2 regions of the Paenibacillus sp. ALE2 genome follow, and region 2 is predicted to be linked to the other one. Evidence: a T-box and tRNA genes for the amino acid it is inferred to sense, from the RefSeq annotation. Region 2 holds a T-box; the other holds one or more tRNA genes.
The links. A T-box is a leader RNA that pairs with one kind of tRNA and senses whether it is charged. The one in region 2 lies ahead of ileS (isoleucine--tRNA ligase), so its partner is inferred to be a tRNA-Ile.

Region 1 (5,162 bases), 2.5 Mb from region 2:
AAAAACAGTTGCCGGATACAGAAGTGCTTATTTTAACGATGCATGATGATGAGGAATATCTGTTCCGAGCCATTCAAGCCGGAGCATCTGGATATATTTTAAAAAGTGCACCTCATGAGGAATTACTCGCTGCCATCCAGTCTGTGGCCGAAGGCAGTGCCTATCTATACCCCAATGCAACCAAACGCCTGATGAGTGAATATCTGGACAAAATCAAACAAGAGGGCATAGCCGGGCCGTATGAATCCCTGTCTGAGCGGGAAAAAGAGATCCTATCATGGGTAGCCAAAGGATATGCCAACAAGGAAATTGCCGAACACCTGGTGATTAGCGTCAAAACCGTAGAGTCCCACAAAAGCAACCTTATGGAGAAGCTTAACTTGAAAACACGGCCTGAGTTGGTCAAATTTGCACTGAAAAAGGGGTTGCTCCATTATGAATGAACCTTCTAACCCTTTACTGCAGCCCGCCTTTGGGGAGTCAACCGATAAACTACTGAATGATTTGGAAATTCATATACCAGATTCTCCTTTTCTCCATGTACTGCGTAGTTCTCTCCACCAGCTATCCAATCTAAAATTTGCTCTAGATACATCTTCCATCGTTGCTCTGACCGATCATCGAGGAATTATTCAGTACGTAAACGATAAGTTCTGTGAGATTTCGCAATATAGTCGTGAAGAATTGATCGGGCAGGATCATCGTCTCATTAATTCGGGCTATCATACTCGAGCCTTCATGAAGAACCTGTGGACTACGATCCGTTCTGGTGAGGTATGGCAGGGAGAAATACGAAATCGTGCTAAAGATAACAGCTACTACTGGGTGAATACTACGATTGTTCCATTTATGGACGAGGAAGGTAAACCCTATCAGTACTTAGCGATCCGTAATGAAGTAACTAAATTAAAAAAAGTAGAGGCAGAGCTTCAGACCATGATGACGCAAGTCATGCAAATACAGGAGGAAGAGCGTAAACGCTTTTCAAGAGAGCTTCATGATGGGATTGGTCAAAGCCTGTTTTCACTTATTATTCAACTAGATAGCCAACTAGCTGAACAACCCAACGCTACTTTGGAAAATTTGCGTGCACAGGTAACCGATATCATTAAAGATGTTCGTGGCCTAGCGTGGGAACTTCGTCCCTCAGTTCTGGATGATTTGGGTGTCGTACCGGCCCTAAGAACTTATATTGAAAATTTCTGTTCGCATTACGGAATCGAAGTGCATTTTCAATGTACTTTACGTAAACGCCTTGATATCCGAAAAGAAATAGCAATCTATAGAATTGTACAGGAAGCACTGACGAATGTGGCTAAATACGCAGATGTAGCAGAAGCATACGTTGATGTAGAGGATCAAGACGAAATAATAAAAGTAACTATTCAGGATGAGGGTATGGGCTTCTCTGGAGAATCCAAAGGAGAGGGAGTTGGATTGTTCAGCATGGAAGAACGAGCTAGAGGAGTAGGCGGCTTCTTGAGCATGACCTCTGCTCCAAATCAGGGAACCTCCATACAGCTGACCATACCAGTGTAAAACCTGTGTACTAGATCAGTTATCGGTGTATACTCACTGCAGGAGCAGAAGGAATACACCGATAGCAAGGATTATCGATAGTCAACACTTTATAGAATCTATGGAAGATAAACATACAAAAAAAGAGAGAGCTCTGTCCCCAGACAGGCTCTCTTTATTTATAAGGTGTCACCACTGAGGCAACAAGAATCCGCTATAGCAAAAAGCGGGTGATGGGAATCGAACCCACGCTACCAGCTTGGAAGGCTGGAGTTCTACCATTGAACTACACCCGCAAATCAGTATCGGGATGACACGATTTGAACATGCGACCCCCTGGTCCCAAACCAGGTGCTCTACCAAGCTGAGCTACATCCCGACATTATACATTTTTTAATAAATGGCGCGCCCTGAGAGATTCGAACTCCCGGCCTTTTGATTCGTAGTCAAACGCTCTATCCAGCTGAGCTAAGGGCGCATATTTAGTTCCATAATGAGCAGTCAAGGCGCCACCCAGATTTGAACTGGGGATGAAGCTTTTGCAGAGCTTTGCCTTACCACTTGGCTATGGCGCCGTATGGATAATGGAGCGGACGACGGGAATCGAACCCGCGACCCTCGCCTTGGCAAGGCGATGCTCTACCGCTGAGCCACGTCCGCAAAATATGGTGCGGTCGAGAGGACTCGAACCTCCACGGGGGGTTAGCCCACACGGACCTGAACCGTGCGCGTCTGCCAATTCCGCCACGACCGCAAAATAACTTATAAATGGTGAGCCATGAAGGACTCGAACCTTCGACACCCTGATTAAAAGTCAGGTGCTCTACCAACTGAGCTAATGGCTCTTAATGGCTGGGGATATAGGATTTGAACCTATGCATGACGGAGTCAAAGTCCGTTGCCTTACCGCTTGGCTAATCCCCATTAAATTAAGAATCAAAGGGCGGCCGATGGGGCTTGAACCCACGAATGCCGGAGTCACAGTCCGGTGCGTTAACCACTTCGCCACGACCGCCATATGATTATAAAAGACTGGTGGAGGATGATGGATTCGAACCACCGAACCCGTAAGGGAGCAGATTTACAGTCTGATGCGTTTGGCCACTTCGCTAATCCTCCAAAATGGTGCCGGCGAGAGGACTTGAACCCCCAACCTACTGATTACAAGTCAGTTGCTCTACCAATTGAGCTACACCGGCACATTGCCAATTCCCACTTGAAAGGTGGCTCGGGACGGAATCGAACCGCCGACACGAGGATTTTCAGTCCTCTGCTCTACCGACTGAGCTACCGAGCCATGTTTTATTTTACAACTATATCATATAGTTTACACTATATGTAGTTAAAATGGCGGAACTGACGGGATTCGAACCCGCGATCTCCTGCGTGACAGGCAGGCATGTTAGGCCTCTACACCACAGTTCCAAAGGCATTTCCAATAGGAAATTAATTGCGGGGGCAGGATTTGAACCTACGACCTTCGGGTTATGAGCCCGACGAGCTACCGAACTGCTCCACCCCGCGACATCAAAGATATTTCACAATATTATTAATGGTGGAGGCTGAGGGGATCGAACCCCCGACCCTCTGCTTGTAAGGCAGATGCTCTCCCAGCTGAGCTAAGCCTCCATAATTATGACCCGTAGGGGATTCGAACCCCTGTTACCTCCGTGAAAGGGAGGTGTCTTAACCCCTTGACCAACGGGCCTTGCAAAATGAATTCTGATTTAATAATTTTGTGGCGGAGAGAGAGGGATTCGAACCCTCGCACCACTTACGCAGTCTAACCCCTTAGCAGAGGGTCCCCTTATAGCCACTTGGGTATCTCTCCGAGTAGCGGCAGAGGGGATCGAACCCCCGACCTCACGGGTATGAACCGTACGCTCTAGCCAGCTGAGCTACGCCGCCACCTTATATATAAAATTCAGAAGTATTGAAATATGGCTCCCCGAACAGGACTCGAACCTGTGACAACTCGATTAACAGTCGAGTGCTCTACCAACTGAGCTATCAGGGAATATTGGTGGAGCCAAGGGGGATCGAACCCCTGACCTCCTGCGTGCAAGGCAGGCGCTCTCCCAGCTGAGCTATAGCCCCAAACTTTTAGTCAATCTAGAAATGATGGGCCTTAGTGGACTCGAACCACCGACCTCACCCTTATCAGGGGTGCGCTCTAACCAGCTGAGCTAAAGGCCCTAATTCATTAAATTTTATCATCCTTTAAAGGATTTTGCTTGGCGGCGTCCTACTCTCCCAGGACCCTGCGGTCCAAGTACCATCGGCGCTGGAGGGCTTAACGGTCGTGTTCGGGATGGGTACGTGTGGAACCCCTCCGCTATCGCCACCAAACATGAATTTGCCTCGCAAATTCTTCCGTAAGGTTATTCGGTTCATCACAAATTGTGTGAATAAATAGCCATACGCTTGTCGTATGTACTTCTACATACCTTCAAGGTTACACCCTGAAAACTGGATCCGAAACTTCATTGCGCCTTATCTTTAGGATAAGCCCTCGACCGATTAGTATTGGTCAGCTCCATGCATTACTGCACTTCCACCCCCAACCTATCTACCTCGTCGTCTTCAAGGGGTCTTACATACTGGGAAATCTCATCTTGAGGGGGGCTTCACGCTTAGATGCTTTCAGCGCTTATCCCTTCCGTACATAGCTACCCAGCGGTGCTCCTGGCGGAACAACTGGTACACCAGCGGTACGTCCATCCCGGTCCTCTCGTACTAAGGACAGCTCCTCTCAAATTTCCTACGCCCACGACAGATAGGGACCGAACTGTCTCACGACGTTCTGAACCCAGCTCGCGTACCGCTTTAATGGGCGAACAGCCCAACCCTTGGGACCTACTTCAGCCCCAGGATGCGATGAGCCGACATCGAGGTGCCAAACCTCCCCGTCGATGTGGACTCTTGGGGGAGATAAGCCTGTTATCCCCAGGGTAGCTTTTATCCGTTGAGCGATGGCCCTTCCATGCGGTACCACCGGATCACTAAGCCCGACTTTCGTCCCTGCTCGACTTGTAGGTCTCGCAGTCAAGCTCCCTTCTGCCTTTGCACTCTTCGAATGATTTCCAACCATTCTGAGGGAACCTTGGGGCGCCTCCGTTACTCTTTAGGAGGCGACCGCCCCAGTCAAACTGCCCACCTGACACTGTCCTCGTACCGGATCACGGTACCAAGTTAGAACCTAGATACGATCAGGGTGGTATCCCAAGGATGCCTCCTCTCAAGCTGGCGCTCAAGATTCAACGGCTCCCACCTATCCTGTACAGATCGTACCCAAATTCAATATCAAGCTGCAGTAAAGCTCCATGGGGTCTTTCCGTCTTGTCGCGGGTAACCTGCATCTTCACAGGTATTAAAATTTCACCGGATCTCTCGTTGAGACAGCGCCCAAGTCGTTACGCCATTCGTGCGGGTCAGAATTTACCTGACAAGGAATTTCGCTACCTTAGGACCGTTATAGTTACGGCCGCCGTTTACTGGGGCTTCGGTTCATAGCTTCGCTCTTACGAGCTTACCACTCCCCTTAACCTTCCAGCACCGGGCAGGCGTCAGCCCGTATACTTCGCCTTGCGGCTTCGCACAGACCTGTGTTTTTGCTAAACAGTCGCTTGGGCCTTTTCACTGCG
Region 2 (5,162 bases):
ATCGATAACCATCCAGGCGATCTAGCTACCGAAACCTATGAGCGAGCCAAAGATATTTCCTTACTGGAGCATGACGAGTTTCAATTGGAACGTATCAAATCAGCCTTGATGGCTATGGATAAGGGAACCTATGGCATTTGCGCCGCCAGCGGCAAACCCATCCCCTATGAACGCCTGTTGGCTGTTCCCTATACCATTTATTGCAAAGAATACAGTCCTGAAACAGAAGTATCCAACAACCGTCCGGTGGAGGAAGAATTTCTCGCTCCCGCGTTCGGTAGAACAAGCCTGGATGAGCGTGAAGAACAAAACGGCTTTGACGGTGAAGATGCTTGGCAGATCGTTGAAAATTGGGGAACCTCTAACACCCCGGCCATGGCGGAAAGTGGTGAAATCCACCGCTATGATGATATGGAAATTGAAGCTGGCGATGATAATATGGGCTTCGTAGAGCCATATGAAAGCTTTGTCGCTACTGACATTTATGGCAGAAATGTATCCATTGTCCGCAGTTCTATTTATCAGCGTTATATAGAAGATGGCGAGGGTGAAGGTCTGCTGGAGCCAGATTTGCACGAGGACGAATCGGAAGCTTAAAAGTGAAACGCCCTAGTAGGTAGTAAGCTCTAATTGTCGCTGTACGATCCGTACAATATCAGCGATATAATCACCGATAATCGGCAAATTCAACGCTCCGAGCACTTGCAGCACATAAATTATGGTAGCGGCAAAAAAAGTAAACCCTAGCGCAATGCCGATTCCACGGGAAACACCTGATATTAGGTTTAGCCAAAGTAATCGCCAAGGCTTATTCAGCAGCAAAGCGTAATCTGCAATACGTGTTCGTTCCATCTGCTCTGATACAGCTTGCACCAGCTTTTCCACACGACTTAGTTTCTCTGCCTGGTCACCTGCTATTCCCTTATCTGATGCTATGGCGGCCCCTTCTCCGTTCATCCCTCGGAGACTCCTTCCCAGTCTGCGCCTTGACCGTGCTGTCATATGCACAATCCCCCTTTTCCCATGGCTGCCCCGAAAGCAGCAAACGAGCCGAAGCACGTAACGGAGGAAACCCGTTTCCGATGCTTAGGCTCGTTTTTATATGCTGCCTGTTATTGTATTATGGGACAGGGGGCTTGTAATTATTCCCCAATATGAACGCCGATCGTTTTGCCATTCACTTCTACATGTTCCGCTGGTTCGGCTTGACCAAATGTCACCGTGGTTACCAATACGTTCTCACGCAACACAGAGTCGAAGCTTTCGATCGCCTGACGCAAGTCGTTGTCTACATCCAACGTCAATGCTACATACTTTTCAATCGGCAGATCCAGCTTTTTGCGGTAGTCTTGTACCGCACGAACCACTTCACGTACCCAGCCCTCTTGCTCAAGCTCCGGTGTAATGTCTGTGTTCAACGCTACCGTTAAGCCATAGCCAGAAGCAGAAGCGAAGCCTTCTTTCGCTTTTTTCTCCACCAGCAATTCCTCAGCTGTAACTTGCAACTCTTCTCCTTCTGGAGAAGCCACGTTCAGTACCCCTTTTTCTACAACAGAACGAGTTTCTTCAGCAGACATTCCCTTGAAAAGATTTTGTAGGAATCCGACATTTTTGCCGTATTTCTTGCCTGCCACTTTCAAATTCAGCTTCAATGTAAAATCTACAAATCCGCTATCGTCCGTCTCAACATGAATATGCTTCACATTGATCTCATCTTTGATAATTTCCTCATAGCCACCCAGGTCAAAATCCTGATCCATAGACAGAATCAACTCAGACAACGGTTGACGTGTTTTCAAACCCGTTTCGTTACGGACATTACGTGCTAATTCAACGACGCGACGTGCCGTTTCCATATCTCGCTCCAGTTCCAGATCAATTAAGGATTCATTGGCAGACGGATAGTCATCCAGATGAACACTTTCCCCATTGCTCAGGTTGAGGTAAATATCCTCAGCAAGCAGCGGTGTGAACGGTGCAAGCAGCTTCGCCGTCGTTAACAGCACCTCCGTCAGTGTGCGGTACGCATCCAGCTTATCTTCTGTAAGCCCGTTACCCCAGAATCGATCACGTGAACGACGGATATACCAGTTACTCAGTTCATCCACAAACGACTCAATCGCTTTGGCAGAGTTCAGGAAGTCATTGACAGACAATGCTTTGTCCACAACCAAAATTAAGCTGTTCAGACGGGACAAAATCCAGCGATCCAATTTGTGTGCTGATGGCTTGAACGGATGCTGTGCCGGATCAAATCCGTCAATATCTGCATACAAAGTCAGAAATGCGTGTGTATTGACAAGCGTATCTACCAGCTTCGATTTAGCTTCGCCTACGATGCCTTTGGAAAAACGTTTGCTATTCCATGGTGCGCTATCGGAGAGCAATGCCCAGCGGAAAGCGTCTGTACCGTACTCGTCAATTACTTCCCACGGATCGATAACATTGCCCTTCGATTTGGACATTTTCTGACCCTGCTCATCCAGTACATGACCTGTTGCCATGACAGCTTTGTAAGGAGCTTTGCCAGTCAGCATAGTCGAAACCGCAAGCAAGCTATAGAACCAGCCACGAGTCTGGTCAATCCCTTCACAGATCATATCTGCTGGAAATTGCTGCTCGAACGTTTCATTATTCTCAAAAGGATAATGATGCTGTGCAAACGGCATAGAACCGCTATCGAACCATACGTCGATGACTTCCGGTGTGCGAGTCATTTCGTATTTACCGCATTGGCTACGAACCTTGATATCATCTACATATGGTTTGTGTAGCTCGATATCCGCCGGCACGTCCCCAATCGCACGTTCTCTCAACTCAGCAATACTGTGGGGTGCAAACTGTTCTCCAGTTTCCTCACAAACCCAGATATTAAGCGGTGTACCCCAATAGCGATCACGACTGATGTTCCAGTCCACCAGTTCCTCCAAAAACTTGCCAAAGCGTCCTTCGCGTACATGACCTGGGTACCATTCAACTTCGCTGTTGTTGGCAATCAGTTGATTCTTGATCGCAGTTGTTTTGATAAACCAGCTGTCCATAGCATAGTACAGTAATGGAGTATCGCAGCGCCAGCAGAACGGATAGCTATGCTCGTATTTTTCCTTGCTGTACAGCAAACCTTTTTCGGATAGCATTTTCACAATATCTACATCACAATCTTTCACAAAACGGCCTGCAAAATCAGTGATTTCAGCTACATAGTTACCTTGAAGATCCACTACGTTGATAAACCCAACACCATTTTCACGACATACGCGATAGTCATCCTCACCATGTGCCGGAGCCATATGAACGATACCTGTACCGCTGGAGTCTGTTACGAACTTCGCACCCAGAATTTGGTTACCCTTTTCCACCTGAAAATAAGTAAATGGCGGGGTATAGGTTTGGCCTACCAGTTCAGAACCCGATAGTGTGCCAATCACTTCATGATCACCTTTAATTACGGTCTCAACCAGATTTTTAGCAACGATGTATACACCATCTTCTTGCTTCACACGTGCGTATTCCAGCTCAGGGTTGACAGCGAGCGCCACGTGGCTCGGCAAGGTCCAAGGTGTTGTCGTCCAGGCCAGTACATATTCACCACTGCTATGCAGCTTGAATTTGGCCGTGGCACTCAGATCCTTTACATCTTTGTAGCCCTGTGCTACTTCATGGGAACTTAGCGTCGTCTGACAATCCGGGCAATACGGACTCACACGATGACCACGATACAGCAGGTCTTTCTCATGAATCGTCGCCAAAATGTTCCATACGCTCTCGATATAGTTATTGTCCAAGGTAATGTACGGGTGATCAAGGTCTGTCCAGTATCCGATCGCTTCGGTTAAATCGCGCCATTGCTGCTCGTATTCAAACACGCTCGCTTTACATTTTTTAATAAATTTCTCAACACCATATTCTTCAATTTCAGGTTTGTGGGAGATCCCCAGTTGCTTTTGCACACCCAGTTCCACCGGCAGGCCATGCGTATCCCAACCCGCCTTCCGTACGACACGATATCCCTTCATAGTCTGATAGCGGCCGACGAAATCCTTAATTACGCGACCCAGCACATGACCGATGTGTGGTTTGCCGTTAGCTGTTGGTGGGCCCTCATAAAACACAAAATTGGGCTTTCCTTCACGATTGGTAATGGATTTACGGAATGTGTCCTCCTGTTTCCATTTGCTCAGGATGCGTAGGTCACGTGACCGTGCTTTTTCTTTAACATCCACTCTGTTCATAACGTTATACTTCCTCTCTGCTCATCATTAATTGTTCTAGCGCACTTAAAAAAGCAACAAAAAAAGCCCCATCCCTGTAAAAGGGACGAGACTGTGCTCGCGTTACCACCCTGATTCCGTAAATAGACCAATCTAAAAAGACGATCTTGTCACGACTCTCTGAGCCCTACTCTACTTCAGCAGGGCGCCATTATAACGCATGGCAAACGGTGATCGCTTACACACGCCCCAAGTTTAAGCGCTTCAGCTCACTTCTCCGGGAGGATCTTCAGTCATGTTCTGAACGTTGGCTTGCACCGGTAGGCCAACTCTCTGAGGGACAAATCATGACGTACTCGTTCCCATCAACGAATTAAACATGTTAAATTCATCGAAATCTTAAATCAGCAACATCGTTGCCTTGAATCACAACCATCAACCGATAGACGGATAATCGTTGAATTCAGTATAGTATTTACAGTTATAGCCTGTTTAAAGATAAAAGTCAACCCTAACAAGACCTAATAAAAGCTTGTCAGAAATCAAAATTAGTAAATTTCTTTCATTTCACGCTCGCGCTCCAGCACTTCGCGTTCCCGGTTTTCAAGTGCTTCCCAGCCATCTTGGCTTAACAAGTCGAGCTGCGCTTCCACCAATGTACGAAACCGTGCTCGGTAAATTGAAGCCTGTTTCTTCAGCTCTTCAACCTCCAACGCGATTTTACGGGATTTGGACAATGCTTCGTTCACAATACGATCCGCATTTTTTTCCGCTTCCTTCACGATCAGTTGAGATTCTTTCTTGGCGTTGTTGCGAACTTCATCAGCTGCTTCCTGCGCGACAATAATTGTCTTGCTCAGTGTATCCTCAATCGTCGCGAAATGATCGAGCTTCTCCTGTACGTTCAACAACTGGGTGCTCAATTCTTTATTTTCACGGATAACGCCCTCG

Region 1: it has a tRNA-Ile gene. The T-box ahead of ileS (isoleucine--tRNA ligase) is inferred to sense a tRNA for this amino acid. The anticodon was not compared.

What each region holds. Positions count from the first base shown of each region.
Region 1 covers NZ_CM134213.1:1,128,309-1,133,470, forward strand. Annotated here, with positions in the region: gene ACXHJ1_RS04760 (response regulator) at 1-443, shown strand, start outside; gene ACXHJ1_RS04765 (PAS domain-containing sensor histidine kinase) at 436-1,539, shown strand; tRNA gene ACXHJ1_RS04770 (tRNA-Gly) at 1,744-1,814, opposite strand; tRNA gene ACXHJ1_RS04775 (tRNA-Pro) at 1,824-1,897, opposite strand; tRNA gene ACXHJ1_RS04780 (tRNA-Arg) at 1,920-1,996, opposite strand; tRNA gene ACXHJ1_RS04785 (tRNA-Cys) at 2,023-2,093, opposite strand; tRNA gene ACXHJ1_RS04790 (tRNA-Gly) at 2,104-2,178, opposite strand; tRNA gene ACXHJ1_RS04795 (tRNA-Leu) at 2,185-2,272, opposite strand; tRNA gene ACXHJ1_RS04800 (tRNA-Lys) at 2,288-2,363, opposite strand; tRNA gene ACXHJ1_RS04805 (tRNA-Gln) at 2,368-2,442, opposite strand; tRNA gene ACXHJ1_RS04810 (tRNA-His) at 2,461-2,533, opposite strand; tRNA gene ACXHJ1_RS04815 (tRNA-Tyr) at 2,552-2,637, opposite strand; tRNA gene ACXHJ1_RS04820 (tRNA-Thr) at 2,642-2,717, opposite strand; tRNA gene ACXHJ1_RS04825 (tRNA-Phe) at 2,743-2,815, opposite strand; tRNA gene ACXHJ1_RS04830 (tRNA-Asp) at 2,867-2,943, opposite strand; tRNA gene ACXHJ1_RS04835 (tRNA-Met) at 2,969-3,042, opposite strand; tRNA gene ACXHJ1_RS04840 (tRNA-Val) at 3,072-3,147, opposite strand; tRNA gene ACXHJ1_RS04845 (tRNA-Glu) at 3,155-3,226, opposite strand; tRNA gene ACXHJ1_RS04850 (tRNA-Ser) at 3,258-3,349, opposite strand; tRNA gene ACXHJ1_RS04855 (tRNA-Met) at 3,353-3,426, opposite strand; tRNA gene ACXHJ1_RS04860 (tRNA-Asn) at 3,460-3,535, opposite strand; tRNA gene ACXHJ1_RS04865 (tRNA-Ala) at 3,540-3,615, opposite strand; tRNA gene ACXHJ1_RS04870 (tRNA-Ile) at 3,641-3,714, opposite strand; rRNA gene rrf (5S ribosomal RNA) at 3,751-3,867, opposite strand; rRNA gene ACXHJ1_RS04880 (23S ribosomal RNA) at 4,019-5,162, opposite strand, start outside.
Region 2 covers NZ_CM134213.1:3,627,501-3,632,662, reverse strand. Annotated here, with positions in the region: gene ACXHJ1_RS15910 (TraR/DksA C4-type zinc finger protein) at 1-597, shown strand, start outside; gene ACXHJ1_RS15905 (DUF5665 domain-containing protein) at 610-1,002, opposite strand; gene ileS (isoleucine--tRNA ligase) at 1,143-4,232, opposite strand; T-box leader at 4,311-4,589, opposite strand; gene ACXHJ1_RS15895 (DivIVA domain-containing protein) at 4,760-5,162, opposite strand, start outside.